3 regions of the Streptomyces europaeiscabiei genome follow, and region 3 is predicted to be linked to each of the others. Evidence: riboswitches for the same ligand, from Rfam matches in the RefSeq annotation. Region 3 holds a riboswitch; each other region holds the start of a gene.
What was found. A riboswitch is a leader RNA that binds a small molecule or an ion and turns the genes downstream of it on or off. The one in region 3 is predicted to bind cobalamin.
Positions count from the first base shown of each region.

Region 1: linked by a shared signal. The riboswitch ahead of OG858_RS10485 (cobalamin biosynthesis protein) and the one ahead of OG858_RS03465 (energy-coupling factor ABC transporter permease) in region 3 are both predicted to bind cobalamin.
Region 2: linked by a shared signal. The riboswitch ahead of OG858_RS30735 (ribonucleoside-diphosphate reductase subunit alpha) and the one ahead of OG858_RS03465 (energy-coupling factor ABC transporter permease) in region 3 are both predicted to bind cobalamin.

Region 1 is NZ_CP107841.1:2,422,130-2,431,887, forward strand. It holds gene OG858_RS10445 (alpha/beta hydrolase family protein) at 1-74, opposite strand, end outside; gene OG858_RS10450 (class II aldolase/adducin family protein) at 242-982, opposite strand; gene OG858_RS10455 (inorganic phosphate transporter) at 1,519-2,781, shown strand; gene OG858_RS10460 (hypothetical protein) at 2,811-3,032, shown strand; gene OG858_RS10465 (helix-turn-helix domain-containing protein) at 3,277-4,134, shown strand; gene OG858_RS10470 (hypothetical protein) at 4,178-4,702, shown strand; gene OG858_RS10475 (hypothetical protein) at 4,632-4,943, opposite strand; gene OG858_RS10480 (DUF397 domain-containing protein) at 4,973-5,152, opposite strand; cobalamin riboswitch at 5,416-5,557, shown strand; gene OG858_RS10485 (cobalamin biosynthesis protein) at 5,665-6,636, shown strand; gene OG858_RS10490 (cobyric acid synthase) at 6,633-8,159, shown strand; gene OG858_RS10495 (putative cobaltochelatase) at 8,236-9,758, shown strand, end outside.
Region 2 is NZ_CP107841.1:6,994,707-7,004,464, forward strand. It holds partial or broken gene OG858_RS48250 (hypothetical protein) at 1-745, shown strand, start outside; gene OG858_RS30730 (ribonucleotide-diphosphate reductase subunit beta) at 766-1,776, opposite strand; gene OG858_RS30735 (ribonucleoside-diphosphate reductase subunit alpha) at 1,776-4,202, opposite strand; cobalamin riboswitch at 4,327-4,462, opposite strand; gene OG858_RS30740 (GNAT family N-acetyltransferase) at 4,526-5,032, opposite strand; gene OG858_RS30745 (nucleoside hydrolase) at 5,237-6,226, opposite strand; gene mctP (monocarboxylate uptake permease MctP) at 6,565-8,190, opposite strand; gene OG858_RS30755 (DUF3311 domain-containing protein) at 8,187-8,456, opposite strand; gene OG858_RS30765 (GntR family transcriptional regulator) at 8,824-9,588, opposite strand.
Region 3 is NZ_CP107841.1:739,880-749,637, forward strand. It holds gene nicT (Nickel transporter NicT) at 1-888, opposite strand, end outside; gene OG858_RS03460 (DUF1775 domain-containing protein) at 1,139-1,879, opposite strand; cobalamin riboswitch at 2,099-2,282, shown strand; gene OG858_RS03465 (energy-coupling factor ABC transporter permease) at 2,313-3,020, shown strand; gene OG858_RS03470 (energy-coupling factor ABC transporter substrate-binding protein) at 3,017-3,499, shown strand; gene cbiQ (cobalt ECF transporter T component CbiQ) at 3,506-4,255, shown strand; gene OG858_RS03480 (energy-coupling factor ABC transporter ATP-binding protein) at 4,252-5,094, shown strand; gene OG858_RS03485 (amidohydrolase family protein) at 5,076-5,951, opposite strand; gene OG858_RS03490 (L-rhamnose mutarotase) at 5,948-6,259, opposite strand; gene OG858_RS03495 (aldo/keto reductase) at 6,256-7,308, opposite strand; gene OG858_RS03500 (SDR family NAD(P)-dependent oxidoreductase) at 7,305-8,117, opposite strand; gene OG858_RS03505 (enolase C-terminal domain-like protein) at 8,114-9,478, opposite strand; gene OG858_RS03510 (fumarylacetoacetate hydrolase family protein) at 9,475-9,758, opposite strand, start outside.

The DNA.
Region 1 (9,758 bases), 1.7 Mb from region 3:
CCCGCGGCGACACTGGCCGCGCCGGCGGCGAACGCGACCCCGAGGACCGAGGCTGCCGCTCTGACTCCACGCACGGATCCAGTGTCCTGGCGGACCGCGTCCTGGGCCAGTGGGCGTGCGTGCGGGGGTGAGCCGGGCGGGGCCGGGCGGGGTGACGCGGACGAGTGGGCCGGCCGGAGGGTGGAGGGCCGGCGTAAGGCCGGAGGTGGGGTCGGAGGCGGGTTCGGCCGGACGCAGTGGGCTACTTCGGCTGGCCGTACCCCTTGAGCCGCTCCCCCGTCTCGTTCACCTGTTCGTGGGTGAGGAGGTGGGGGGTGAGGCCGGGGACGGAGGAGGCCCTCAGCCAGACCTGGCACATCCATTCGAGTTGGGTCGTGCGGTCGTAGGCCTCGGAGAGGGTGTGTCCGTAGGCGATCGTGCCGTGATTCTGGAGGAGACAAGCGGTGCGCCCTGCCAGAGCGCGGAGCATGTTCTCGGCCAACTCCGGGGTGCCGTAGGTCGCGTAGGGGGCGACTCGGACGGGTCCGCCGAGGGCCGCGGACATGTAGTGGATCAGCGGCAGCTCGCTCACGAGGGTGGAGACGGCCGTCGCGTGGACGGCGTGGGTGTGGACGACGGCACGGGCGTCGGTGGCGGTGTGGATCGCCAGGTGCATGGGCAGTTCGCTCGTCGGGCGAAGTGTGCCGAGGACCTGTCGGCCGGAGAGGTCGACGCCCGTGATGTCGTCCGGAGTCAGGCGGTCGTAGGGCACTCCCGTCGGTGTGACCAGGACGGTGTCCCCGACGCGTACGGACACGTTGCCGGAGGTGCCGACGACCAGACCGTCGGCCACCGTCCGGCGGGCCGTCGCGACGAGTTCGTCCCACGCGCGCGCCACGTCGTCCGGCACGCCTCTTCGCCGCCCGGCCCGCCCGTCCCGCGCACCCTGTGCGTCCTCACCTGCGCCCCGCTCGTCCCGGGTGTCGCTCCCCTGCTCAGCCATGCCGTGATCCTGCCAGGCGGATCGCGCCGACGGGCCCCGGGCCCGGGCACCGCGGGGTCGAACACGACCTCCGGAGGAGGCCATATGCGCATACGTCGCCCGGTGTTGGCGATCGGCCGGTGATCGACGGGATTCGGCGATCCTCCAGTAGCCTCCGCGGGTTCCGTCGCACACGTCGCCGCCGTTGCCGTGCGGAATCACGGCCCGTGCTCTCCAGCCGTCTCGCCGTCGCAGCCGCGGGAACACGACGTCACGACAACGGCAGCGGGAGCCTGCCGGGTGACCGGAACCCGTTCAACGGGTCGATGAGCCGGTTGAAGCAGTTCACCAAGGGCCGGCGGGGCAGCGGACCTCGGCATTCCGTCTCAGTTCGAACGTCGGGCCGCCGTTCCGTCACGCCGGACGGGTCCGCCCACGCACAAACGGAGCGGCGGCACCTCATTCACTACACCCACGCGCCCGCCCCAGTTCACCTTCCGTTCACCCAGGTTGCCTACGGTCCTCATGCCACTGACGTCCGAAAGAAGCTCGGGTAAATGGAAAACTTCTCGCTGATCCTCGCGATCGTGGTCGTCACCGCGCTTGCGTTCGATTTTACGAACGGTTTCCACGACACCGCCAACGCGATGGCCACCACCATCTCGACCGGCGCCATGAAGCCCAAGGTCGCGGTGGCCATGTCCGCCGTGCTCAACCTTGTCGGCGCGTTCCTTTCCATCGAGGTCGCCAACACCATCTCCAAGGGACTCGTCGACGAGTCCGGCATACAGCCAGAGGTCATCTTCGCGGCGCTCGTCGGCGCCATCCTCTGGAATCTGCTGACCTGGCTCGTCGGGCTCCCCTCCAGTTCCTCCCACGCCCTGATGGGCGGCCTCATCGGCGCCACCATCGCCTCGGTCGGTGTGGGCGCGGTGCACGGCGACGTGCTCGTCACCAAGGTGCTGATCCCCGCCGTCGCCGCCCCGCTGGTCGCCGGTATCGCGGCGATGCTCGCCACCCGGCTGACGTACAGGCTCGGTCGGCACACGAGCGAGAAGGCCTCCGGCAAGGGCTACCGCGCCGGTCAGATCGCCTCCGCGGGCCTGGTCTCGCTGGCCCACGGCACGAACGACGCCCAGAAGACGATGGGCATCATCACCCTCGCCCTGGTGGCCGGCGGCGCCCTCGCGCCCGACTCCGACCCGCCGGTGTGGGTCATCGTCTCCGCGGGTGCGGCCATCGCCCTCGGCACCTACCTGGGCGGCTGGCGCATCATCCGCACGATGGGCAAGGGCCTGACCGACCTCCAGCCGCAGCAGGGCTTCGCCGCCCAGACCAGCGCGGCCACGGTCATCCTGGCCTCCTCTCACCTCGGCTTCTCGCTCTCCACCACGCACTCGGTCTCCGGTGCGGTGATGGGCGCGGGCCTCGGCCGCAAGGGCGGGGTGGTCCGTTGGTCCACCGCGACCCGGATGTTCGTCGCCTGGGGTCTGACCCTGCCGGCCGCGGCGCTGGTCGCCGCGCTCGCCGAGTGGGTGACGTCCTTCGGCGCGTGGGGCACGGCCGTCGTCGCGGTCTTCCTCATCGCCTCCAGCGCCGCGATCTGGATGGTCTCCCGCCGCGAGGTGGTCGACCACACCAATGTGAACGACACCGAGGAGCCGCCCGGTGTGGTGACGACGGCCATTGCCGCCGTGACTCCGCCGCCGGTCGGCACCGTGACCGAGGACCTCACGGCGACCATCCCGGCCCCCGCGGCCACGGCCGCCGCCGAGACCACGGCCCCGGCGGGCTCGTCCACGCCGACGCCCGCCGTCTGAGCCCCACGACTCCCTGAGGAATCACCACCATGCACATCGACTGGGCAGCTCTCGGCTCCGTCTTCGGAGTCAGTCTCGTGGTCACCGTGGCCCTCGTCGGCCTCTTCACCCTGGGCATCGTCGGCCTCTCCAAGCGGGAGGAGGCGTCAACCCGGGGCGACTCGGTGGCGGCCGCGACCACAGGGGCGTACGTGTGCTTCGCGCTGTGCGCGGCGGCCGTGGCGTACGGAATTTCCCTGATCATGACCTGAGACCGGAAATCCCATGGCCCTCTCGGGCCGACACCGACAACTCCAGAGGCAACCCCCGTAGGCGCTTCATGACGCTTACGGGGGTTTTCTCTGTGTTCGCGGCGCGGGTGCGCCACCTCCGAAAAGACACATGTCATACTGACGGCGGCTAGCCGCCACTCGCGAACTCACCTAATCTGATAGGGAGTTACTACGCGAAGGTGGCGACCCGACAAGTCAATGACGACATGTGGCAGGGAGCACCATGGCCAGGGACATCGATCCGAGCCTGAATCGACGCAGGCTGCGAATCGAGCTGCGCAAAGCGCGCGAGAGCGCCGGGCTGACCCAGCGGGACGCCGCGCAGGGCCTGGAGTGGTCACTGTCCAAGCTGATCAGGATCGAGGCGGGGACGGTCGGCCTCGGAGTCACGGACCTGCGGGCACTGCTCCAGCAGTACCGGGTCACGGACACGAGCCTGGTCGCGGAGCTGGAGGAGGCCGCCCGAGGCTCCAAGGGCCAGTCCTGGTGGGCCCAGTACAGCGACCTCGTCTCACCGCAGTTCGCGCAGTACCTGGGGTACGAGGGCGCGGCCAACACGATCCGCATGTACAACCCCATCGTCCTGCCCGGGCTCCTGCAGACGGAGGACTACGCCACGGCTCTGCTCTCGGCCAGGACTCCCGAGGCGCGGGTGCGGCGACAGGTGGAACTGCGTACCACCCGGCAGGAGCGGTCCCTCGACGGCGACCACGGCCCCGAGGTGGGCATCGTCCTGGACGAGGCCTCCGTACGACGCGTGGTGGGCGGTCCCGCGGTCATGCGGCGGCAACTCGAGCGCATCAAGACCGTGGCGCGACACCCTCGTGTGAGCCTCCAGCTGCTTCCGTTCTCCGTCGGAGCGCACTACGGCACCACCACGCCGTTCATCCTGCTCGGTTTCAAGGACGACGACGACCTGCTCTACATCGAGGGCCCCACCGGGGGCCTGTCGAACCGTGACGACCTGGCCCTCACAGCGCGCTACCAGGAGTGCTTCGAGGACATCAGCTCCATCGCTCACCACGGCGAGAGGATGATCGAGGCGCTCGACGCGATCAGGGAGAGCCTGGACAACGACTGACCCGGGACGGGACGCCCGGGCGACGAACGGGGAGGGAGGCCTCATGGCGGTCTTCGGAATACGGGCGTGGTGGCGGGAATTGCGCACGGCACCCGCCTCCGCGGCGGGCGACACGCCGCAGGTTCCGCCCGAGCGGACCGACCCGGAGGAGCATGCCGAGCTCGGCGACGGCGACCTCAGGGCGTACGCCGTGCGGCACCCCGAACGGGCGGAGCCGCTCAGTCAGGTCGAGAGCGCCCGAGCGGCGGGAACCGTCCCGCCGCTGTCCGTGCGGCTGCTGCTCGGCACGGCATGCGGCAGTGTCCTGTTGTTCAGCGTCGCGGTCGCCACCCGGGTCGGTCCCGGCATACGGCTCGGTGACGCCTCCCCACTCGCCTCGGCCGTGATCGGCGCGGTGGGCGCGGCCCTCGTCACGGCTCTCGGCGCATGGCTGGGCGGCGCGTTGCGGCACCGCTCCACCGGCTCTCCTGGCGCCACCGGCTCTCGTGGCGCCACCGTCAGCGGTGATGCGGCCTTGGGGGCCGAGCCTGGCCGAGCGCCCGGTTCAGGACCCGGAGCCGTTCCGTGACCGGGGTCAGACCCCACCACAGGCCGGCCCCGGCGGCGCCCAGCACGGTCACCACCAGCCAGACGAGAGCACGCACCTCACCGCTCGGCACGAGCAGCGCGGCCAGAGCGCCCACTCCGACGGACAGCACCCCCATCACGGAGCAGAAGAGCGCCAATGGAGCGGCCGCGGTCACCCGTTCACGCCAGACGCCCGACTTCCCCGTGCGCGCCGAGGCTGTTTCCCTCGCTCGGTCTGCCATGTGTCACCTTCCGTCCCCCGGGCCGATCCTCACGATCCGCCCGCTCCCGGGTCCACAAGTCCCGCCAGAAAACCACACCACGCCGCGTAGCGAAAGACGAGCAGCGCGTCACCGTTCCCGTTCGAGTCACGAACCGTGACCCGCCTCTGCCCGGCGGCCACTTCCACGCAGTCGTCCGCTTCACCGGAGTAGCTGCTCCTGACCCACATCCGCTCCGGCGACTCCCTGCCGACCACACCGACCTCCACCTCACCGGCCGGCGCACCGACACGGCGTCCTCACCGCGACGACCCGAGCGCCGTGTCCCGACGCCGCTCGTCGGCGCTCGGCTTTCGTACTGCCGTTCCCTCAAGTGTTCCCAGTCCGGGCGTCGGGGAAGAGCGCGGAAAGAGCCGATTCGGGTGTCTGACGCGATTTCGGCGGTGTGGGGCTCAGCACACCCCTGCACCGCAGGTCAACAGCAAGTTGACGGGTCTTCCGGGAGCGTGGTGGACTGCCGGGGCCATGTACGACGGCAGGAGAGGAAGCCGGTGCGAGTCCGGCGCGGTCCCGCCACTGTCACCGGGAAGAACACCCCGGGAGCCAGGAACTCTCGCCGTCGGTCTCGTCGAACCAGGGCGTGGACACCCTGAGTGAGGACATATCGCCATGTGCGCCATGTGCGGCTGCCCGCCGGGGCTCAGCGCCCGGTCCCTGCCCGACCCCGTGACCGGCTGAACCGGTGCGTGCCGACCGCGTCTTCGCGTACGGCGCCGCCGCCGGGCTCCTCGGTGATCTGCTGCTCGGTGATCCGCGCCGGGGGCATCCGGTCGCCGCGTTCGGGCGGGCCGCCGGTGCCGTGGAACGGGTGCTGTGGCGCGACCACCGCGGGTGGGGCGCACTGCACACCGCGGTGTGCGCGGGCGGCGCCGTGGCGCTGGGGGCCGTCGCGGCGGCCGCCGTACGGCCGTCGCGGGTCGCCTCCGTCGGGTTGACCGCCGCCGCCACCTGGGCCGTCGTCGGGGGGACCTCGCTCGGGCGGGAGGCCCGGACGATCGGGCAGTTCCTCGACGCGGGGGATGTCGAGGGCGCGCGGGCCCGGTTGCCTCATCTGTGCGGGCGGGATCCTCAGGCGCTCGACCCCGACGGGATCGCGCGGGCCGTCGTGGAGTCCGTCGCCGAGAACACGTCCGACGCGGTGGTGGGGGCGCTCGTGTGGGGGGCCGTCGCCGGGGTGCCCGGGCTCGTGGGGTTTCGGGCCGTCAACACGATGGACGCCATGGTCGGACACCGGTCGCAGCGGTATCGCCGGTACGGGTGGGCCTCCGCGCGGCTGGACGACGTGGCGGGGTGGCCGGGAGCCCGGCTGACCGCGGTGCTGGCCGCGGCTGCCGGTGGGGATGCCCGGGGGGCTGTTCGGGCGTGGCGGGCGGACGCGGGGAAGCATCCGAGTCCCAACGCGGGGCCCGTGGAGGCCTCGTTCGCGGGGGCGCTCGGAGTGCGACTGGGGGGCACGTTGGCGTACGGGGGGCGGGTTGAGCATCGGCCTGTGCTGAATGGGGAAGGGCGGGCCGTCGTCGTGGGCGACATCGAGCGGGCTGTTCGGTTGTCCCGGCGGGTCGGGTGGCTGGCGCTCGGGGTGAGTGCGGGTGCGGCGGCGCTGCGGGGGCGGGTCGCCGGGCGCTCGGCACAGCGGTTGAGGAGGCAGGGATGAGTGGCGGACTGCTGGTCGCCGGGACCACGTCCGATGCCGGGAAGAGTGTGGTGACCGCCGGGATCTGTCGGTGGCTCGTGCGGCAGGGCGTCAAGGTCGCGCCCTTCAAGGCGCAGAACATGTCGCTCAACTCCTTCGTGACGAAGGAAGGCGCCGAGATCGGGCGGGCTCAGGCCATGCAGGCGCAGGCCTGCCGCGTGGAGCCCAGTGCGCTCATGAACCCCGTTCTGCTGAAGCCCGGGGGAGAGCGGAGCAGCCAGGTGGTGCTGCTGGGCAAGCCCGTGGGGGAGATGAGTGCGCGCGGGTACCACGGGGGGCGGCAACAGCGGCTGCTCGGGACGGTGTTGGAGTGTCTCGCCGAGTTGCGGGGCACGTACGACGCGGTGATCTGTGAGGGGGCCGGTTCCCCCGCCGAGATCAATCTGCGGCGGACCGACATCGTCAACATGGGGATCGCCCGCAACGCCGGGCTTCCCGTGCTCGTCGTCGGCGACATCGACCGTGGTGGGGTCTTCGCGTCGTTCTTCGGGACCGTCGCACTGCTCTCCCCCGAGGACCAGGCCCTCGTCGCCGGGTTCCTCGTCAACAAGTTCCGGGGGGACGTCTCCCTGCTGGAGCCGGGGCTCGACATGTTGCACGGGCTCACCGGGCGGCGGACGTACGGCGTGCTGCCGTTCCGGCACGGGCTCGGGATCGACGAGGAGGACGGACTGCGGGTCTCGCTGCGGGGGACCGTCCGGGAGTCGAACGTCGCGCCGCCCGTCGGGGAGGACGTGCTGCGGGTGGCCGTGTGCGCGGTGCCGCTGATGTCCAACTTCACCGACGTGGACGCGCTCGCCGCCGAACCCGGTGTCGTCGTGCGGTTCGTGGACCGGGCCGAGGAGCTGGCCGACGCCGACCTCGTCGTCGTTCCGGGGACCCGGGGGACGGTCCGGGCGTTGGAGTGGCTGCGGGAGCGGGGCCTCGCCGACGCCCTCGCACGACGTGCCGCGCAGGGGCGGCCGGTCCTCGGCATCTGCGGTGGGTTCCAGGTGCTCGGGGAGCACATCGAGGACGAGGTCGAGAGTCGGCGGGGGCATGTGGACGGGCTCGGGATACTGCCCGTGCGCGTGCGGTTCGCTCCCGAGAAGACGCTCACACGGCCCGTCGGGGAGGCCCTCGGGGAACACGTCGAGGGGTACGAGATCCATCACGGGGTCGCCGAGGTCATGGGCGGGGAACCCTTCCTGGACGGGTGCCGGGTCGGACAGACCTGGGGCACGCACTGGCACGGGTCGTTGGAGTCGGACGGGTTCCGGCGGGCCTTTCTGCGTGAGGTGGCGGCCGCCTCTGGGCGCCGTTTCGTGCCGGCCGCCGACACGTCGTTCGCGGCGCTGCGCGAGGAGCAGCTCGACCGGCTCGGCGATCTGATCGAGGAACACGCGGACACGGACGCGCTGTGGCGGCTCATCGAGTCGGGCGCGCCGCCGGGACTGCCGTTCGTGCCGCCCGGAGCACCGGGAACACCGGGAGCGTCCGGATGAGCACGGGCTCGCTGTTGAACGACCGGCCGCGGGTCAACCGCCCATGGCCGGAGGGTGACTTGGAGGGCGACGCATAGTGAGTGTTCCGTTTCCGTTCACGGCCGTCGTCGGCCAGGACGACCTGCGGCTGGCGCTGCTGCTGAACGCGGTGTCGCCGGCGGTCGGCGGTGTGCTGGTGCGCGGTGAGAAGGGGACCGCGAAGAGCACCGCCGTGCGGGCGCTCGCGGCGCTGCTGCCGCAGGTGGAGGTCGTCGTCGGCTGCCGGTTCTCGTGCGATCCCGCGAAGCCGGACCCCGCGTGCCCGGACGGGCCGCACGAGCCGGCGTTCGAGACACGGCCGTCCCGCATGGTCGAGCTGCCCGTCGGCGCCTCCGAGGACCGGCTCGTCGGCGCCCTCGACATCGAGCGGGCGCTGTCCGAGGGCGTGAAGGCGTTCGAGCCGGGTCTCCTCGCGGACGCGCACCGGGGGATCCTCTACGTCGACGAGGTGAACCTGCTCCACGACCACCTCGTCGACCTGCTGCTCGACGCGGCCGCGATGGGCGCCTCGTACGTGGAGCGCGAGGGTGTCTCCGTACGGCATGCCGCGCGGTTCCTGCTCGTGGGGACCATGAACCCCGAGGAGGGCGAGCTGCGGCCGCAGTTGCTCGACCGGTTCGGGCTGACCGTCGAGGTCGCGGCCTCGCGGGAGCCGGACCAGCGGGTGGAGGTCGTACGGCGGCGGCTCGCCTATGACGACGACCCGGCGGGTTTCGTGGCCCGTTGGGCGGACGAGGAGGCCGACGTACGGCAACGGGTCGCCGCCGCACGGGAGTTGTTGCCGTCCGTGGTGCTGGGCGACGGGGTGCTGCGGCAGATCGCTGCGACCTGTGCGGCCTTCGAGGTCGACGGGATGCGGGCCGACATCGTGATGGCCCGGACGGCCACCGCGCTGGCCGCGTGGGCCGGGCGGACCGAGGTGCTGGCGGAGGATGTGCGGCAGGCGGCGCTGCTCGCCCTGCCGCACCGGCGACGACGGAACCCGTTCGACGCGCCGGGGCTCGACGAGGACAAGCTCGACGAGACGCTGGAGGAGTTCGCGGAGCCACCGGAGAACTCGGCGGACCCGGAGACCACTCAGGACGACGAAGACCCCGACCCCGGTCCCGACGGACCCGGTGGCGGTGGGCAGCCGCCCTCCTCCGAGCCCGAGGGACCGCAGGGCGGTGACTCCGGGGCACAGCCCGAGAGCGGGGAGGGCGTGCCGGCGCAGGCTCCGGCCGCCGGGGAGCAGTCCGCCGTACGGGCCGCCGAACCCTTTCGTACGAAGGTGCTGAGCGTGCCGGGGCTCGGGGAGGGCGCTACCGGGCGGCGTTCGCGGGCACGGACCGAGCACGGGCGCACGACCGGAGCGCGTCGGCCCCGTGGCACGCTGACCAAGCTGCATCTCGCGGCGACCGTGCAGGCCGCCGCGCCGCATCAGCGGACGCGGGGACGGTCCGGGCCGGGGCTGGTCGTACGCCGTGACGATCTGCGGCAGGCGACGCGGGAGGGGCGTGAGGGGAACCTCGTGCTGTTCGTGGTCGACGCCTCCGGGTCGATGGCGGCGCGGCAGCGGAT
Region 2 (9,758 bases), 6.3 Mb from region 3:
GGAGACGTCCGCGTCACCAGGACGGCCGTCAACGGCGGCAGGAACGTGATCATCGGGACGTCGAAGATCATCAGATCCCCGGTCCCCGGTCCCCGGTCCCCGGTCCCCGGTCCCCGGTCCCCGGTCCCCGGTCGCCGGTCGCCGTCAAGGACAACTCGGGCGCCAGGAAGATCACGGATCTCGGCACGTTCAACAGGTCCAACGGCTATGGCTTCACGACCTGGGACGGCGACTCGTCCTGCGCCAGGAAGAGCTCGACGACATCGGTGTGCACGGGCACCATGACGGTGGATCCCGGCTGGATCGCCGACAGCGACGACATCGATTCCCATCGCGTCGCCGGTGTCTGGCAGGCCAACGCCACCGTCAAGGCGAACGACGGCGACTACTGGATCTCCGACGACATCGCCCGGTTCAAGGTCAAGCGTGTCTCGACCCTCACGACGGTCATCAAGCCCGAGAAGGTCGCCAAGGGCACGAAGATCACCGTCGCCGGCAGTCTGGCCCGGGCGCCGGCTGGGAGACCCTCAGGTACCACGGGTTCACCGGGCAGCCGGTCCAGCTCCAGTTCAAGAAGAACGGCGCCGCCCGCTACACCACCGTCAAGACGGTGAGGACGGGCAGCGCCGGGAAGCTCGGCACCAAGGTCACCGCCACGGCGGCGGGCAGCCGGCGCTGGTACTTCCCCGGCACGACGACGGCCGCGAGGGTCACGTCGGCCGGGGACGCGGTCGCACTCAAGTGACCTCGGCGGCCTGGAAGTGCCTAGAACTCCTCGTCCAGGTCGACGGTGCCCTCCACTGCGACCTGGTACGCGGACGGGCGCCGCTCGAAGAAGTTGGTCAGCTCCTGGACGCCCTGCAGCTCCATGAAGGAGAACGGGTTCTCCGAGCCGTAGACCGGCGCGAACCCCAGGCGCGTCAGGCGCTGGTCGGCGACGCATTCCAGGTACTGCCGCATCGATTCGGTGTTCATGCCCGGAAGGCCTTCACCGCACAGGTCGCGCCCGAACTGCAGCTCGGCCTCGACGGCTTCCTTCAGCATGTCCGTGACCTGCTGCTGGAGCCGGTCGTCGAAGAGCTCCGGCTCCTCCTTGCGGACGGTGTCCACCACCTCGAAGGCGAAGGACATGTGCATCGTCTCGTCGCGGAACACCCAGTTGGTGCCCGTCGCCAGACCGTGCAACAGGCCCCGGCTGCGGAACCAGTAGACGTATGCGAAGGCGCCGTAGAAGAACAGGCCCTCGATGCACGCGGCGAAGCAGATCAGGTTCAGCAGGAAGCGGCGGCGGTCGGCCTTGGTCTCCAGCCGGTCCAGCTTCTCGACCGAGTCCATCCACTTGAAGCAGAACTCGGCCTTCTCCCGGATGGACGGGATGTTCTCGACGGCGTCGAAGGCCGCGGCCCTGTCCGCCGGGTCGGGGAGGTAGGTGTCGAGCAGTGTCAGATAGAACTGGACGTGCACGGCCTCCTCGAACAGTTGCCTGCTCAGGTACAGGCGCGCCTCGGGGGAGTTGATGTGCTTGTACAGCGTCAGCACGAGGTTGTTCGCCACGATGGAGTCGCCCGTCGCGAAGAATGCGACCAGCCGGCCGATCATGTGCTGCTCACCCTCGGACAGCTTCGCCAGGTCGGCGACGTCCGAGTGGAGGTCGACCTCCTCGACGGTCCAGGTGTTCTTGATCGCGTCCCGGTAGCGCTCGTAGAAGTCCGGGTAGCGCATGGGACGGAGAGTCAGCTCGAAGCCGGGGTCGAGGAGATTCTGGTTGCTGGGCATTACTGGCAGGCCTCGCAGGACTCGGGGTTTTCCAGGGAGCAGGCGACGGCATCCGGGTCGGCCGCCTGCTGGAGGGGGATGGTCTTCTCGGGCTGTGCCGGGGCCTGCGCCTGGGCCTGGCCCTGGGCGGCGCGGGCGATGCGGGTCGCCGGGCGGGAGCGCAGGTAGTACGTGGTCTTCAGCCCCGACTTCCAGGCGTACGCGTACATCGAGGAGAGCTTGCCGATGGTCGGCGTCTCCAGGAACAGGTTCAGCGACTGCGACTGGTCCAGATACGGGGTGCGGGCGGCGGCCATGTCGATGATCCCGCGCTGCGGGATCTCCCAGGCCGTGCGGTACAGGGCCCGTACGTCGGCCGGGATCCACGCGAAGTCCTGCACCGAGCCGTTCGAGTCGCGAAGCGCCTCACGGGTGCGGGTGTCCCAGACGCCCAGCTCCTTGAGGTCCTTCACCAGATACGAGTTGACCTGGAGGAACTCGCCGGAAAGCGTCTCGCGCTTGAACAGGTTGGACACCTGCGGCTCGATGCATTCGTACACACCTGCGATCGAGGCGATGGTGGCCGTCGGCGCGATGGCGAGGAGCAGGGAGTTGCGCATGCCCGTCGTCGCGACGCGCTCGCGCAGGGCCGCCCAGCGCTCCGGCCAGGTGGACTCGACGCCGTAGTGGTCCGGGTGCAGCACACCACGGGCCGTGCGGGTCTTGTCCCAGGCCGGCAGTGGGCCGTTGCGCTCGGCGAGGTCGGCGGAGGCCTCGTACGCGGCGAGCATGATGCGCTCGGCGATCCGCGTGGACAGCGCCTTGGCCTCGGGGGAGTCGAAGGGCAGGCGCAGCTGGAAGAAGACGTCCTGCAGGCCCATCGCGCCGAGGCCGACCGGGCGCCACTTGGCGTTGGACCGGCCCGCCTGCTCGGTCGGGTAGAAGTTGATGTCGACCACGCGGTCGAGGAAGGTGACGGCGGTGCGGACGGTCTCGTCCAGCCGCTGCCAGTCCATGTCGCCCGCCGCCCGGTCGACGAACGCGCCCAGGTTCACCGAGCCCAGGTTGCAGACCGCCGTCTCCCCGTCGTCCGTGACCTCCAGGATCTCCGTGCAGAGGTTGGACGAGTGCACGACATGGCCCGGCTCCGCCGTCTGGTTGGCCGTGCGGTTGGCCGCGTCCTTGAAGGTCATCCAGCCGTTGCCGGTCTGCGCGAGGGTGCGCATCATGCGGCCGTACAGATCACGGGCCGGGATGGTCTTCTTCGCCAGGCCGCCCGCCTCCGCCTTGCGGTAGGCGGCCTCGAACTCCTCGCCCCACAGGTCGACCAGCTCGGGCACGTCGGCCGGGGAGAACAGCGACCACGGCTCGTCGGCGTTCACCCGGCGCATGAACTCGTCCGGGATCCAGTGCGCCAGGTTCAGGTTGTGCGTACGCCGGGCGTCCTCACCGGTGTTGTCGCGCAGCTCCAGGAACTCCTCGATGTCGGAGTGCCAGGTCTCCAGGTAGACCGCGGCCGCGCCCTTGCGCCGGCCGCCCTGGTTCACGGCGGCGACCGAGGCGTCCAGCGTCTTCAGGAACGGCACGATGCCGTTGGAGTGTCCGTTGGTGCCCCGGATCAGCGAACCGCGCGAGCGGATACGGGAGTACGACAGGCCGATGCCGCCGGCGTGCTTCGAGAGGCGGGCCACCTGGTGGTAGCGGTCGTAGATGGAGTCCAGCTCGTCCAGCGGGGAGTCGAGGAGGTAGCAGGACGACATCTGGGGGTGGCGTGTACCGGAGTTGAAGAGCGTGGGGGAGGAAGGGAGATAGTCGAGGCGGCTCATGAGGCCGTAGAGCGCGGCGACTTCGTCCACGGCACGGGCGGTGTCGTCCTCGGCCAGACCGCTCGCCACGCGCAGCATGAAGTGCTGGGGTGTCTCGATGACCTTGCGGGTGAGGGGGTGCCGGAGCAGGTAGCGGCTGTGCAGGGTGCGCAGGCCGAAGTAGCCGAAGCGGTCGTCGCCGGCCGGGTCGACCAGGGCGTCCAGACGCTCGGCGTGCACGCGCGTGAACTCCGCGGTGCGGTCGGCGACGAGGCCCTCCCGGTGGCCCACGGCGATGGACCCGGTGAACGTCGTGACGCCCTGCGAGGCGGCCTCGGCGCGGATGCCGATGGCCAGCAGACGGGCGGCCAGCTTCGAGTAGGCGGGGTCCTCGGAGATGAGGCCCGCGGCCGCCTCCGTGGCCAGCTCGCGCAGCTCCGCGTCGTCGGCCCTCGCGGACCGGCCGCGCAACGCGGCGGCGGCGACCCGGCCGGGATCGGCGTCGGGGAGGTCGACGGTCAGCTCGGTCAGGGTCCGCAGCAACGCGGTACCGGGACCGTCGGTCTCCGTCGCCGGGGTGGCTGAAGCCAGGTGGGCTGAAGCCAGGTCGGCTGAAACCGGGTCGGCTGGCGCGATGGTCACGTGGGGGCTCTCCCTCGCTCGGCAAGGGGCCTTGCGGAGGGCAGGCGGCAGCACACGAACGCGCGGGGGCGTCGCGTCCACCGGCCCATTCCACGAGGCCCGGACGTCAGGCACCCGGACCGGACGGCCGGGCGCGCTGTCGGCAGGTGTTCGGACTGAACAGGCGTGCGCAAATAGGTATGTACGCACGCGAGTACACCGTTGCGGGACAGTTCCGGATTCGCACCGGATTCCCCTGCGGCGACAGCGAGCATGAGCATACATCTAGTGCCGGGTCGCGGTGGCACCCCCACATGTTGTGTCGCATTCGGCTTCGCAGGGTGTCAGAGAGTCAACTCATAGGTGATCAGCGAGATGTCGAGGACGTCGGGGAGGGGGTTCCAGTCGCGCTCCGGCGTGCGAGTGAAGCCCAGGCGTTCGTAGATCCGATGGGCCGCGCGCATGGTGCGCTGCGTCGACAGCACGACGCGTGCACAGCCCTCCACGGTCCGGGCGCGCTCCACACAGGCCCGTACGAGGGCCTCGCCGACACCCCGCCCGCGCGCTTCCGGGGCAACCGCGAGCATCCGTATCTCGGCCTCTCCCGCGGCGGCGATGTCCGCCATGGGGCCGCCCGCCGGGACGAAGGTCACACCGCCGAGCACCCGGCCGTCCGCCAGGGCCACGAGCACGTCGGCCTCGTCGGCCCGCTTCGCCACGTCCCGCAGCTCACCGAGGTACACATCGCTCTCCCCGAAGTCCAGCAGTCCGTCGCCGAGGTAGGCCTGCGCGGTGATCTCGCCGAGGGTGGCGTACTCGTCGGGGGCCACGTGCCTGATCGAGATGTCCATGCGTCGCAGTTTGCATCAGTGGCGACGTTGCGGGGCTGCGGCTTTCCACAGGGGCCGTCGCTTGTCGGATGATCCGATCTGCTCGTCCCTGGGCGATCCGAGCCGTTCGGATCCATGGGTGACTTGAGCTGTCGGTCCACGGACGAGTCGAGCCGTCGGTCCATGGGTGACTTGAGCCGTCGGTCCATGGACGATCGGACCGGGTCAGCCCACCGCAGGCCACCGCGGCAGCGTGGCCACGAAGTCCTCGGTGAAGTCACGGGTGCCCGGCCCCAGGGCGACGCGGCCGGTGGCGCGGAGGCGGGCGGTCAGGGCGGGGGACTCGGAGTAGTGGACGCGCCGGGCGGCGGCCGGCACGAACACGGTCTGGCCGCGTGTGAGTTCGCTCGCGCACTCCACGACGACGGCCCCCTCGGCGGCCTCGACGAACGCCTCGTCCCCGCAGACCCCCACGGCCAGCGGATCGTGCAGCGGACATGTGCCGTCTCCGCCGTGGCGGGTGTAGGCGTCCATGTAGGTGCGCATCAGCCGGGCGGCGAGGGCCGTGCCCGGGCCGGCGGCCTCCAGTGCGGCGAGGTCGGCGGGGCGGAACAGCCAGCGGTGCGAGGCATCCAGGTCGACCATGGTGAACGGGATGCCGGAGGAGAGCACGATCTCGGCGGCGTCCGGGTCGGCCCAGATGTTGAACTCGGCGACCGGGGTGAAGTTCCCCGGCACCTGGGCGGCGCCGCCCATGAACACGAACCTGCCGACGCGGTGGGCGAAGTCCGGGTCCTCCAGCAGGGCGATGGCCACGTTGGTGAGCGGGCCGGTCGCGCAGACCGTCAGCTCGCCTTCGTGCTTCCGGGAGAGCCTCAGGAGGGCCTGGGCGGACGACTCCGCGAGGTGGGGGGCCGTCGAGTCGGGGAGGGTTTCGTTGCCGAGGCCCGCCGGACCGTGGAAGGCGGATGCCTCGCGGTAGGGGAGGCGGGAGAGGGGGCGGCCCGCGCCTCGGTGTACGGGGACGTCGGCGTCGATGCGTAGGGCTCGGGCCAGGGCGCGGGCGTTGGTGTACGTCGCTTCTGCGGGGAGATTGCCGCCGACCGAGGTGTAGGCCTTGAGGTCCCACAGGCCGGTGCCGAGCAGGTACTGCAGGGCTACGGCGTCGTCTATACCGGGGTCGCTGTCGAGCACGATCGGGGTGCGGGCGGTCACGTGGTCAGCGTAACCGGAGGGGTTTCGCCCCCGCCGCCCCTACCCGTCCCATCCTCCAGGGGCTGTGCCCTTTCGAGCCCCCCTTGCGTCTGAGAGCTCGGGGGGGTTGCCGGTTCGTGGGCGGGTGCGGGTTGGGTGGGGTTGCTCGCGCAGTTCCCCGCGCCCCCTAAAAGACTCCGGGCGCGACCCATGTCTTTCAGTGGCGCGGGGAACTGCGCGAGCAATCACGACGGACCTGCGGGTGGGGGTCGAAGGGGCGCAGCCCCTGGGGGATGGGAATGGGTAGGGGCGGCGGGGGCGAAGAAACGGCCCCCGCCGCCCCCGAACCCAACAAGAACCTAGTGGCTCGACCCCGCGGTGGCCGGGGGCAGTTCCACCTTGACGCCCGCGTCGCCCGCGTCCGCCGTGTAGTCCTCCGGCTTGGTCTCGTCGATGCCTTCTGGGGCCTTGAACGCCCGCAGGACGAAGGTGAGGACTACCGTGACCACGACGTTGAGGACGAAGGCCGTCAGGCCGATGTAGCCGATCTCGCCTATGCCGGGGATCTCCGCGGAGGAGCCGCCGAAGTGCTTCTGCGTGGGGGAGGCCACGCCGTAAGCGGCGATCGTCCCGTACAGCATGCCGACGGCCCAGCCGGCGAGGAGGGCCCAGCGGTGGCACCAACGGGTGAAGAGGCCGCCGACGAGGGCCGGGAAGGTCTGGAGGATCCAGATGCCGCCCAGGAGCTGGAAGTTGATGGCGACCGTCTTGTCCATGGTGAGGACGAAGGCCAGCGCGCCCACCTTCACCAGCAGGGACACCAGCTTGGAGACCTTGGTCTCCTGCGCGGGCGTGGCGTCCGGCTTGATGAAGTCCTTGTAGATGTTGCGGGTGAAGAGGTTTGCCGCCGCGATGGACATGATCGCCGCGGGGACCAGGGCTCCGATGCCGATGGCCGCGAAGGCGACGCCCGCGAACCAGTCGGGGAACATCGTCTCGAACAGCTGTGGGATCGCCAGCTGGCCGTTCTGCACCTGGATCCCGGCCGCGATCGCCATGAAGCCCAGCAGGGCGAGCAGCCCCAGCATCAGCGAGTACAGCGGCAGGATCGTCGTGTTGCGGCGGATGACCTCGCGGCTCCTGGACGACAGCGTCGCCGTGATCGAGTGCGGGTACATGAAGAGCGCCAGCGCCGAGCCGAGGGCCAGAGTGGCGTACGTCCACTGGTTGGCGTCACCGGGGACGAGGGCGCCGCGCGGCTTGTCCGTCGCCGGGTTGGTCTGGCTGTACGCCTCGCCCGCCTTGGCGAAGATGTCGTCGAAGCCGCCGAGCTTGATCGGGATGTAGATGATCGCCACCGCGATGACGATGTAGATCAGGGTGTCCTTCACGAACGCGATCAGTGCGGGGGCACGGAGACCGGAGGAATAGGTGTAGGCCGCCAGGACACCGAACGCGATCAGCAGCGGCAGGTCCTTGATGAACCAGTTGGTGTTCTCGCCGCCGCCCACGCCCATCACGTCCAGCACGGCCTGGATACCGACGAGTTGGAGGGCGATGTAGGGCATCGTCGCCAGGATGCCGGTGAGGGCGACCGCCAGGGACAGGCCCTTCGAGCCGAATCGGCCGCGTACGAAGTCCGAGGTCGTCACGTAGCCGTGCTTGTGGGAGACCGACCACAGGCGGGGCAGGAACGTGAAGATCAGCGGGTAGACGAGGATCGTGTACGGCACGGCGAAGAAGCCGGCCGCGCCCGCCGCGTAGATCGCCGCGGGGACGGCGACGAAGGTGTACGCCGTGTAGAGGTCGCCGCCGAGCAGGAACCAGGTGACCCAGGTGCCGAACGACCGGCCGCCGAGCCCCCATTCGTCGAGGCTTTCGTTCTCGGCCTTGCGCCAGCGCGCGGCCAGGAAGCCCATGACCGTGACGGCCAGGAAGAAGAAGATGAAGACGGCGAGTGCCACGCCGTTCACGCCGTCCTTCACTTCGCGGCACCCCCGGCCCGGGTCTCGGACTTGCGGGAGCGCTGGTCGCGCTGCCACAGGACGTACGCGGTGGCCGTGAGCGCGGTGGAGATGAACACCCAGGCCATCTGGTACCAGTAGAAGAAGGGGATACCGATGAACGCCGGGTCCGTCTTGGCGTACGAACCGACCCAGAGCATCGCCACGAACGGTGCAATCAGGCACAGGGCGATGACCACCCTGACAGGTGTCACCACCGGCGGTCTCACTTCAGGCGCTTCTGACATGTCCCGGTTCCGTCCCCTCACTGATCGCCACTGGTCACCTGCGCAACGCGCAGGAAATGTAAGGGACGGGTTCCGTCGTATGGAACCCCCTGTCCGGATAACGGATGCGAAGGTTGTGTGTTCAGCGCCGGTGGAACCGCTGGTGGAGGTCTGCTTTCTGTCGATCCGTCCGCCTGCGCTCGAACTCCCGTCGGGACGGCACCGGTGCGTCGGGGGCATGGGCGCACAGATGTCCATGTGGCGGTCGTACGCCGACTCGCCGATCGGCTCGCGTACGTATCGGCACGCACCCAAGCCGGGCGTAGCAGTGGTGGGCGATCGCGTACGACCCGGCGTGGCCGCGGCCCTCACCCCGGCTCCAAGTGGCTCAGTCCTGCGGGCGCTTGAGCCTCGCCACGAACTTGTACCGGTCACCTCGGTACACCGACCGCACCCACTCCACCGGCTGCCCTTCCTGGTCCAGCGAGTGCCGGGAGAGCATCAGCATCGGCAGGCCCACGTCCGTGCCCAGCAGACCGGCCTCGCGCGGGGTGGCCAGTGAGGTCTCGATGGTCTCCTCGGCCTCGGCTAGACGGACGTCGTACACCTCGGCGAGCGCGGTGTAGAGGGAGGTGTACTTGACCAGTGACCTGCGCAGGGCCGGGAAGCGCTTGGCACTCAGATGGGTCGTCTCGATCGCCATCGGCTCGCCGTTCGCCATGCGGAGGCGCTCGATGCGCAGGACCCGGCCGCCGGCGGTGATGTCGAGCTGTCCCGCCAGGGTGTCGTCGGCGGTGATGTAGCCGATGTCCAGCAGCTGGGACGTGGGTTCGAGGCCCTGGGCGCGCATGTCCTCGGTGTACGAGGTGAGTTGCAGAGTCTGGGCGACCTTCGGTTTGGCGACGAACGTGCCCTTGCCCTGGATGCGCTCCAGCCGCCCCTCGACGACCAGCTCCTGCAGCGCCTGTCGCACGGTCGTGCGCGAGGTGTCGAACTCGGCGGCGAGGGTGCGCTCGGGAGGTACCGGCGTGCCGGGCGCCTGCGTCTCGGTCATGTCCAGCAGATGCTTCTTCAGGCGGTAGTACTTGGGCACGCGTGCGGTACGGACGGTCGCCCCGTTCTCGTTCTCCGCACTGCTGACGTCGGTGCTCATGCTCCGCCTTCCCGGCTCCTCGTGGCGTGATCCCTCTGTATACCTTCGCAGGCCCCGCTGGTCTAGTCCACGGAGAGGTCTCCGCTGGTCCACTCCGCGAGGGTGCAGTGGTCTACCTGAAGAGTGTGGCTCAAGCGGACGGTTTTCGCTGGCTTATTACATAAAGGTTC
Region 3 (9,758 bases):
GGCGACGAGGCCGAGCAGTTCGACGGTGCCGATGACGAGGGCGACGGCCACCGAGAGGCCGGTGATCGTGAGGTTGTAGTAGACCTTGCGGACCGGCTTGGAGAACGCCCAGCCGTACGCGAAGTTCATGAACGAGCCGTCGATCGTGTCCAGGAGCGACATACCGGCCGCGAACAGGATCGGCAGGCACAGGATCGCGTACCAGGGCAGTCCGGAGGCCGCGCCCGAACCGGCCAGGACCAAGAGCGCGACCTCGGTCGCCGTGTCGAACCCCAGGCCGAAGAGCAGGCCCAGCGGGAACATCTGCCACGGCTTGGTGATCGACTTCATCAACCGTCCGAGGAGCCGGTTCATGAAGCCCCGGCTGTTCAGCCGCTCCTCCAGCGCGGCCTCGTCGAAGGAGCCCGAGCGCATCTCCCGGAACACCTTCCAGATGCCCACCATGATCACCAGGTTGATGATCGCGATGACGTAGAGGAACGTCCCGGAGACCGTGGTACCGATCCAGCCGGCGAGGTCGTGCAGCTGGGAGTCGCCGTTCCGCACCGGTCCGGCGAGCGCCTTGACGCCGAGGGTGAGCAGGAAGGTGAGGGCGAAGACGATCGACGAGTGCCCGAGGGAGAACCAGAAGCCGACCGACAGCGGGCGCTGCCCCTCGCCCATCAGTTTGCGGGTGGTGTTGTCGATGGCGGCGATGTGGTCGGCGTCGAAGGCGTGCCGCATCCCCAGGGTGTAGGCGGTGACGCCCATACCGATGCCGAAGGTCCTGCTGCCGACGCTGTAGTGCTCGGGGGCGACGATCACGACCAGCGTGAACCAGCCGATGAGATGCAGCGCCAGGATGAAGCCGGCCATACCGCCGAGGCTCGCCCACTCCGCGCGCGTCATCGAGGCGCGGATCCGGCGCCATGAGAAACCGCCCTTCTCGGCGGTGGCCGAGGAGGCGGTGTCGGTAACAGGGGCCATGGGGCGTGCGCCTAACTCGTCGTGCCGCGTGCATGTCGTCGAACCCCTTCACCCTTGTGCGGGGAGCAGGTAACTGCAAGGAGGTCGCAGTAAAGCCCGTGCCACGTTTCGGTCAGGTCAGGGTCTTTCGGTGGACGGCGCGGCCGCACGAGCCCCGGATCGGGCGGACTCGTCAGCCGGTCCCGTCCCGGCGGGACCGGAACCACCACAGACCGCCGCCGAGCGCGAGGAGGACGGCCGCGCCGATGCCGAGCGGTACGGCGGGGGAGACACCCTCGTCGCCGTCGGCGCTGTCCGCAGCGGGCTCCGCCGACGGCGCGGAGGTCTCGGCGCTCGTTTCGGGTGAGGGTGAGGGTGAGGCCGTCGTGGGTTCCTCCGACGGGGTGGGGCTCACGACTTCGGCGCCGGGGGCGGCGGCCTTCAGGTCCAGACGGGGTGCCGGGTGACCGTGGCCGTGCCCGTCCCCTTCGGACTCCTCCAACTCGATCCAGCGGTCCACCTTGCCGTCGCTGTACGACTGCAGGGTCTTGAAGACCAGCGACTTGGCGTCCGGCAACTGCCGTACGGTGACGACGTACTCGACGTCCTCCCCCACCGCGAGCTTCGAGCCCGACACGGTGTAGCCCCGGCTGGTCGGGGTGAACTTCCAGCCGTCGGGGCCCTCCTCGTAGGCGATGTCGGAGGGGACCACGCCCTTGGGGAGGATCACTTCCAGCTTGGTGATGCCGGCGGAGGAGGACTCCGACTCCGCGGAGAAGGTCAGTTCGACGTTCTGGTCGAGGGCTCGGGCGCCCTCCGCCTCGACCTCCGCGTGGGCCGCGGCCGGCCCCGCGGTGGCGACGGCGACCGCGAGCGCTGCTGCGGTGAGAACGCCGAGACGGCGTGAACTGCGTACCAAGGTCGGGCGGTGCACTGCGGACTCCCTGTGCCGATGGCGTGAAGGGTGAATTCAAGCGCAGGGCGGGACCTGTGGCCAAGGGCGACCAGGTGTGCGAGCGGATCCGGCCACTTGCCGTCGTCGTGAGTTCACCCTGGTGCGGCGTGGGGCTCACGGGGCGTGCGCCGTGGTGTGAGCTGTTCCACGGCGCCCGCGCGCCCCTCGTCTCCGCTTGTCAGCGCCCTTATGTGGGCACTACTGTCACCACGCCTTGGTGAACGGGAAATCCGGTGTCATGCCGGTGCGGCCCTCGCCACTGTGATCGGGAAGTCCGGCTCCAGTCCTCACGGACAGCCACTGGGTCCTTGTGACCCGGGAAGGCGGAGCATGGGCGGTGTCACCCGTAAGCCAGGAGACCGGCCAAGGCGCGTCAACCATCCACGAGGTGCTGGAGAGGGTCTGCTGAGCCATGCACATAGCCGAGGGTTTCCTTCCTCCGGCGCACGCGATCGCCTGGAGCGTCGCGTCCGCGCCATTCGTCGTCCACGGAGTCCGGGCACTCACCCGTGAGGTCAAGGAGAATCCCGAGAGCACGCTGCTGCTCGGCGCCTCGGGGGCCTTCACCTTCGTCCTGTCCGCGCTGAAACTGCCGTCGGTCACCGGGAGTTGCTCCCACCCCACCGGCACCGGACTGGGCGCCATCCTGTTCCGCCCGCCGATCATGGCGGTCCTGGGCACCATCACCCTGCTCTTCCAGGCACTGCTGCTCGCGCACGGCGGCCTGACCACGCTCGGCGCCAACGTCTTCTCGATGGCGATCGTCGGGCCCTGGGCGGGCTACGCCATCTACCGGCTGCTGCGGCGCTTCGACGTGCCGCTGATGGTCACGGTGTTCTTCGGCGCGTTCGTCGCAGACCTCGTCACCTACTGCGTCACCAGCGTGCAGCTGGCGCTCGCGTTTCCCGACCCGAGCAGCGGCTTCCTGGGCGCGCTCGGCAAGTTCGGCTCCATCTTCGCCGTCACCCAGATCCCGCTGGCGGTCAGCGAGGGCCTCCTCACCGTGCTGGTGATGCGTCTGCTGGTGCAGTCGAGCAAGGGCGAACTGACCCGGCTCGGCGTGCTCCTGACCGGCAAGCGCGACCGCACCGAGACCGAGACCGAGGCGGTGGCCCGATGAACCGGAACACGAAGATCAACGCCCTGCTGCTGCTCGTCGTGGCCGCGCTCGCCGTCCTGCCGCTGGCGCTCGGCCTCGGCGACCACAAGGAGGAGCCCTTCACCGGCGCCGACGGTGAAGCGGAGACGGCGATCACCGAGATCGAGCCGGACTACGAGCCGTGGTTCTCGCCCCTGTACGAGCCGCCCTCCGGCGAGATCGAGTCGGCGCTGTTCTCCCTCCAGGCCGCGCTGGGAGCGGGCGTCCTCGCCTACTACTTCGGCATCCACCGGGGCCGCCGCCAGGGCGAGGCGCGGGCCCGGGCAGAGCTGGACGGGGCCGGGGACGCCACCACGGCCGGGACGGCCGAGGCCCTTCCGGTGAGCACGACGGTCGCGGCCGGTACGGCGGCTGTGACGGCCACGGCAGCCGCGAAGCCCTCGCCCGGCGACGAAGGCTCCTCCGCCGGCTCCGGGGAGTCCCCCGCCGGGCGGGTCTGAGCCCTCGTGCTGCCGATCGACGCGGCGGCGCACAGCAGTCGCTGGCGCCGCCGCCATCCCGTGGACAAGGCCGTGCTCGGGCTCGGCCTCACCGTGCTCGCGATCTCCCTGCCGCCCTGGCCCGGCGCGGCCCTGGTCCTGCTGACCGCGCTCGCCGTGCTGCTGGGCCCGGCGGGCGTGCCCGGCCGTCGCCTGTGGCGTGCCTACCGGGTGCCGCTGGGCTTCTGCGTGACCGGCGCGCTGCCGCTGCTCGTCCAGGTCGGCGGGCCCGACGGGTTCCTCACCCTGGCCGACGGCGGCCCGGTCCGCGCAGGGGAACTGCTGCTGCGCACCTCGGCCGCCTCCCTCGGCGTCCTGCTGTTCGCCTTCACCACACCCATGTCGGACCTGCTGCCGCGCCTGGTCAGGGCCGGGGTGCCCGCGCCGGTCGTGGACGTGGCGCTGGTCACGTACCGCATGAGCTTTCTGCTCCTGGACTCCGTGCGCCGGATCCGGGAGGCGCAGGCCGCCCGGCTGGGTCACACCACGCGGGCGGCCACCTGGCGTTCGCTCGCCGGTCTCGGCGCCACCGCGTTCGTACGGGCCTTCGACCGGGCGGCCCGGCTGCAGACCGGGCTCGCCGGGCGGGGTTACGACGGCACCCTGCGTGTGCTGGTGCCCGAGGCCCGGATCTCCGCCCGCTTCACCGCGGCCAGTGTCGTGCTCCTCGCCACTGTGGCCGCCCTCACCTTCGTCCTGGAAAGGCCGCTGCCATGAGCGAGCCCGTGCTGGTCGCCCTGCGGGGCGCGTCCTTCGCGTACGAGGACGGTCCGGCCGTGCTCAGCGATCTCGACTTCGAGGTGCACGAGGGGCGCGCGCTGGCCCTGCTGGGCCGCAACGGCAGCGGCAAGACCACACTGATGCGACTGCTCAGCGGCGGGCTGCGGCCCCGTACGGGCGAGCTGGCGGTGGAGGGGCGGCCGGTGACGTACGACCGCAAGGGCCTGACCCGGCTGCGTACGACGGTCCAGCTGGTCGTCCAGGACCCGGACGACCAGCTCTTCGCCGCGTCCGTCGCGCAGGACGTGTCGTTCGGGCCGCTCAACCTCGGGCTGTCCGACGCGCAGGTGCGGGCCCGGGTGGACGAGGCGCTCGGCGCGCTCGGCATCAGTGCCCTCGCCGACCGGCCCACCCATCTGCTCTCCTACGGTCAACGCAAGCGGACCGCCATCGCCGGCGCGGTCGCGATGCGGCCCCGGGTGCTGATCCTCGACGAGCCGACCGCCGGGCTCGACCCCGACGGACAGGAGCGGCTCCTCGCGACCCTGGACGAGCTGCGCCGGTCCGGCACCACCGTCGTGATGGCCACGCATGACGTGGATCTCGCCCTCCGGTGGGCCGACGACGCGGCGCTGCTCACCCCGTCCGGCGCGCGCACGGGCCCGGTGGCCACGATGCTCGCCCGCACGGACCTCCTCCAACAGGCCGGGCTACGGCTCCCCTGGGGCATCGCGGTCGTTCAACTGCTCTGCGAACAAGGGTTGTTGACCGAGGACGAGCCCGGTCCGCGCACCCCGGAGGAGCTGGTCGCCATGGCTCAGATCCGCAGGCCGTAGACGCGGACGGCGGTGCCCGCGAAGACCTCCCGGTGTTCTGCCGGACCGAGTCCGGATGTCAACGACCTGGCCGTGTCGAGGACTTCGCGGTAGTCCGAGGCGAGCCGGCAGACGGGCCAGTCGGAGCCGAACATCAGCCGGTCGGGTCCGAAGGCGTCGAGCACGGTGTCGGCGTACGGGACGAGGTCCGCGACGGACCAGGCTTCCCAGTCGGCTTCCGTGACCAGGCCGGAGAGCTTGCAGACGGTGTTAGGGAGGGCGGCCAGTCGCCGTGTCCGCCTCGCCCACGGTTCCAGTTCGCCGGAGGTCACGGGCGGCTTCGCCACGTGGTCCAGGACGAAGGTGAGTTGGGGGAGGCGGGTCGCCGCCTCCACTGCGGCCGGGAGCTGGTGGGGCTTGACCAGGAGGTCGTAGACGAGTCCCGCGTCGGCGACGGCGGCCAGGCCCCGTAGGACGTCCGGGCGTACCAGCCAGCGGGGGTCGGGTTCGCCCTGCACCTGGTGGCGGAGGCCCACCAGGTGCTCGCCGCCCTGTCCTTCGCGCAGTTCGGCGAGAGCGGCGGCGACATCGGGCGACGTGAGGTCGGTCCAGCCGACGACGCCCGCGACCAGGTCACTGTCCGCGGCCAGGGCCAGGAACTCGGGGGTCTCCTCGGGCACGGTGATCGTCTGCACCAGCACGGTGGCGGTGACACCGGCGGCGCGCGCCTCCGGTTCCAGGTCGCGGAGGGTGAAGTCGCGCCGCAGCGGGGCGAGTTCGGGGCCGGTGATCCAGCCCTGGTCGCGGACGGAGAGGTCCCAGACGTGGTGGTGGGCGTCGACGATCCCGGTGTTGGCGTCCGTACCGGTTGGCGTCACAGCTCCCACACCACGGGCAGGCCGACGTCGGACCCTGACGCCGAGTAGTCGTGGACGACGTCGAGCAGGTCGGCCATGCGGGCCTGCCAGGCGATGTTGACCGGGAGTGTCTCCAGCTCGGCGATCATCGCCGCGTAGTCCTCGACCTCCAGCAGGTGGAAGAGGTCGGTGCCGCTGCGCCAGATCGTCCACTCGCTCACCCCGGCGGCGCGGATGGCGGTGGTCAGCTCTTCCGGTACCTCGCGGTGGGCCGCGTCGTACTCCTCGACGCGGTCGGCGCGGACCCTGGTGTGCAGGGCGATCCTCACGACGGCTCCTTCTCTTCGAGGGGTGCGGGCTCGTCGAGATGCACGGGGGCTTCGACGGGCACGGGGGCTTCCGGGGCGAGCAGGCCCTCCGCGCGCAGCTCGTCCCAGAGGGCGGCCGGCACCGGGTGGCGGGACTGCTCAACGGTGTCGCGGACCTCGTCGGGCGAGCGGGCGCCGGTGAGGACGCTGACGACGGCCGGGTGGCCGAGGGGGAAGCGGAGGGCGGCGGCGCGCAGGGGGACACCGTGGCGTTCCGTGACCGCTTTCAGGCGCAGGGCCCGTTCGAGTACGGGTTCCGGGGCGGGCGCGTAGTCGTAGGTGGCGCCCGGCTTGGGGTCGGTGAGCAGGCCGGAGTTGAAGACGCCGCCGATGAGCACGCTCCGGCCGCGTGCTGCGGCCTCGGGGAGCAGTTCGGCGAGCGCGTCCTGTTCCAGGAGGGTGTAGCGGCCGGCGAGGAGGACGACGTCGATGTCGGTCTCGCGCAGGAAGCGGGCCGGGAGGGCGGACTGGTTCATGCCGACGCCGATGGCGCCGACGACGCCTTCGGCGCGCAGCCGTTCGAGCGCCGGGTAGGCCTCGTCGAGTGCCTGTTCGGCGTGGTCGTCGGGGTCGTGGAGGAGGACGACGTCCACCCGGTCGAGGCCGAGGCGGTCCAGGCTGGCTTCGAGGGAGCGGCGGACGCCGTCGGCGCTGAAGTCCCAGACGCGGCGCAGGGTCGCCGGGACGGCGAAGCCGTTGGCCAGGTCGTCGGCCGCGCCACCGCCTTCGCCGCCCTCGTGGGCGGGCACCAGCAGGCGCCCGACCTTGGTGGAGACTGTGTACGAGTCCCTGGGGCGGTCGCGCAGGGCGGCGCCCAGGCGGCGTTCGGACAGGCCGAGTCCGTAGTGGGGTGCCGTGTCGAAGGTGCGGATGCCCGCGTTCCAGGCGGCGGTGATCGCGGCGGCCGCCTCCTCGTCGGACACCGGGCGGAAGAGGTTGCCGATGCCGGCGGCCCCGTACGCCAGCTCGGTGACCTGGACGCCGGTGCGGCCGAGGGTCCTGGTCCTCACGACCGGTCCGCCGGGCGGAGGCGGAGGCCCTGCATTCCGCCGTCGACGGCCAGGGCGGTGCCGGTGACGGAGGCCGCGGCGGGGCTCGCCAGGTAGGCGATGGCGGCGGCGACCTCGTCGGCGGCGACCAGACGGCCCAGGGGCTGGCGGGCGTTGAGGGCGGCGCGCTCGGCCTCGGGGTCGTCGGCGGCGTCGAGGAGCCGGCCGACCCAGGGGGTGTCGGCGGTGCCGGGGTTGACACAGTTGACGCGGATGCCCTCACGGACGTGGTCGGCGGCCATGGCAAGGGTCAGCGAGAGGACCGCGCCCTTGCTGGCGCAGTACAGGGCCCGCTGAGGCAGTCCCGCGGTGGCGCCGATCGAGCACGTGTTCACGATGGCCGCGTGGGAGGAGTTCCGCAGATGCGGCAGAGCGGCCCGACTGACGCGCACCATGCCGAGGACGTTGACGTCGAGGACCCGGTGCCACTGCTCGTCGGGGTTGTCCTCGACGGTGCCGATGGCGCCGATGCCCGCGTTGTTCACGAGGATGTCCAGACCGCCGAGCCGCTCGACGGCCTCGGCGACCGCGGCCCGTACGGAGACGTCGTCAGTGATGTCGGCCTTGAGACCGAGCAGCGGGGCCGATGCCCCGGAGGGGTCGATGTCGAGGACGGCCACCGCGGCGCCCCGTGCGGCGAGCAGCCGGGCGGTGGCCAGCCCGATGCCGGACGCGCCCCCGGTGACGATCGCCCTGAGCCCGCCCAGTTCGCCCCTCGGCTCGGTGGGTTCACCGGTCGTCTCGGTCGGTTCACCTGTCTGCCCGGTCATGCGACTTCCTCTCGTCCAGCGAGGTCGGCGGCCCAGAACGTGCCGTCCGGGTAACGGTATTCGGCGAGCGACTCGGGATGCATGGTGGCGGAGAACCCCGGCGCCAGCGGCGCGGTGTAGTGCCCCTCACGCATCACCACAGGGGCGACGAAGTGCTCGTGGAGGTGGTCGACGTACTCGATGACCCGGTCCTCGGTGGTGCCGGACAGCGCCAGGTAGTCGAACATCGACAGATGCTGGACCAGCTCGCACAGCCCCACCCCGCCCGCGTGCGGGCAGACCGGCACCCCGAACTTCGCCGCGAGCAGCAGGATCGCCAGGTTCTCGTTGACTCCGCCGACCCGGGCCGCGTCGATCTGGAGAACATCGATCGCCTCGGCCTGGAGAAGCTGCTTGAAGACAATACGGTTCTGCACGTGTTCACCGGTGGCGACCTTCACCGGGCCGACGCCCCGGCGCACCGCGGCGTGGCCGAGGATGTCGTCGGGGCTGGTGGGCTCCTCGATCCAGTACGGGCCGAACTCGGCCAGCGCGTTGGTCCACCGGACCGCCTCGTCCACGTTCCAGCGCTGGTTGGCGTCGATGGCGATACGGATCGTGTCACCGACGGCGGCACGGGCGGCACGCATCCGGCGCACATCGTCGGCGAGGTCGGCCCCGACCTTCAGCTTGATCTGGGTGAAACCGTCCGCGACGGCCTGCTTGGCCAGCCGGGTCAGCTTCTCGTCGGAGTAGCCGAGCCAGCCCGGCGAGGTGGTGTAGCCGGGATAACCACGCTCCAGCAGCACCGCCTCACGCCCGGCCAGCCCGCTGCGTCCCTCCCGCAGCAGCCGCAGCGCCTCGGCCGGGGTGAGCACATCGGCGATGTAGCGGAAGTCGACCTGGGAGACCAGCCACTCCGGCGACGCCTGCGCCAGCAGCCGCCACAACGGCTGCCCGGCGCGCTTGGCCGCCAGGTCCCACACCGCGTTGACCACGGCACCGACCGCCATGTGCATCACCCCCTTCTCCGGACCCAGCCAGCGCAGCTGACTGTCCCCGATCAGGTCACGGCTGACCGAGCCGGGATCGGCACACACCTCCCGCACCGAACGGCCCACCAGATGAGGCCGCAGAGCACCGATCGCGGCGACCTGCACATCGTTGCCACGCCCGATGGTGAAAGTGAAACCATGGCCCTCGAGCCCGTCACCGGCATCCGTGCGCAGCACGACATAGGCAGCCGAGTAGTCGGGATCCGGATTCATGGCATCCGACCCGTCCAGCTCCCGCGAGGTGGGAAACCGGATGTCATAGGTATCGACCGCAATGATCCGGGCGGAGGTATCGGAGGTTGTAGTCAAGGGGATGCTGCCTTTCACGCTTGGCCGAAAGTCTGGCGCTGGCTGCCCAGCCCGTCGATCTCCAGATCGACGGTGTCACCAGCACGAAGGAAGGGAGTACCGGCAAGACCCAGAGCCACCCCGGCGGGCGTACCGGTGTTGATCACGTCACCGGGCTCCAAGACCATGTACCGGCTCAGATACGCCACGATCTCGTGGACCGGGAAGATCATGTCCCGGGTATGACCGTCCTGACGCCTGACACCGTTGACACTCAGCCGCAGCCCCAGCCCCTGCGGATCACCGACCTCATCAGCGG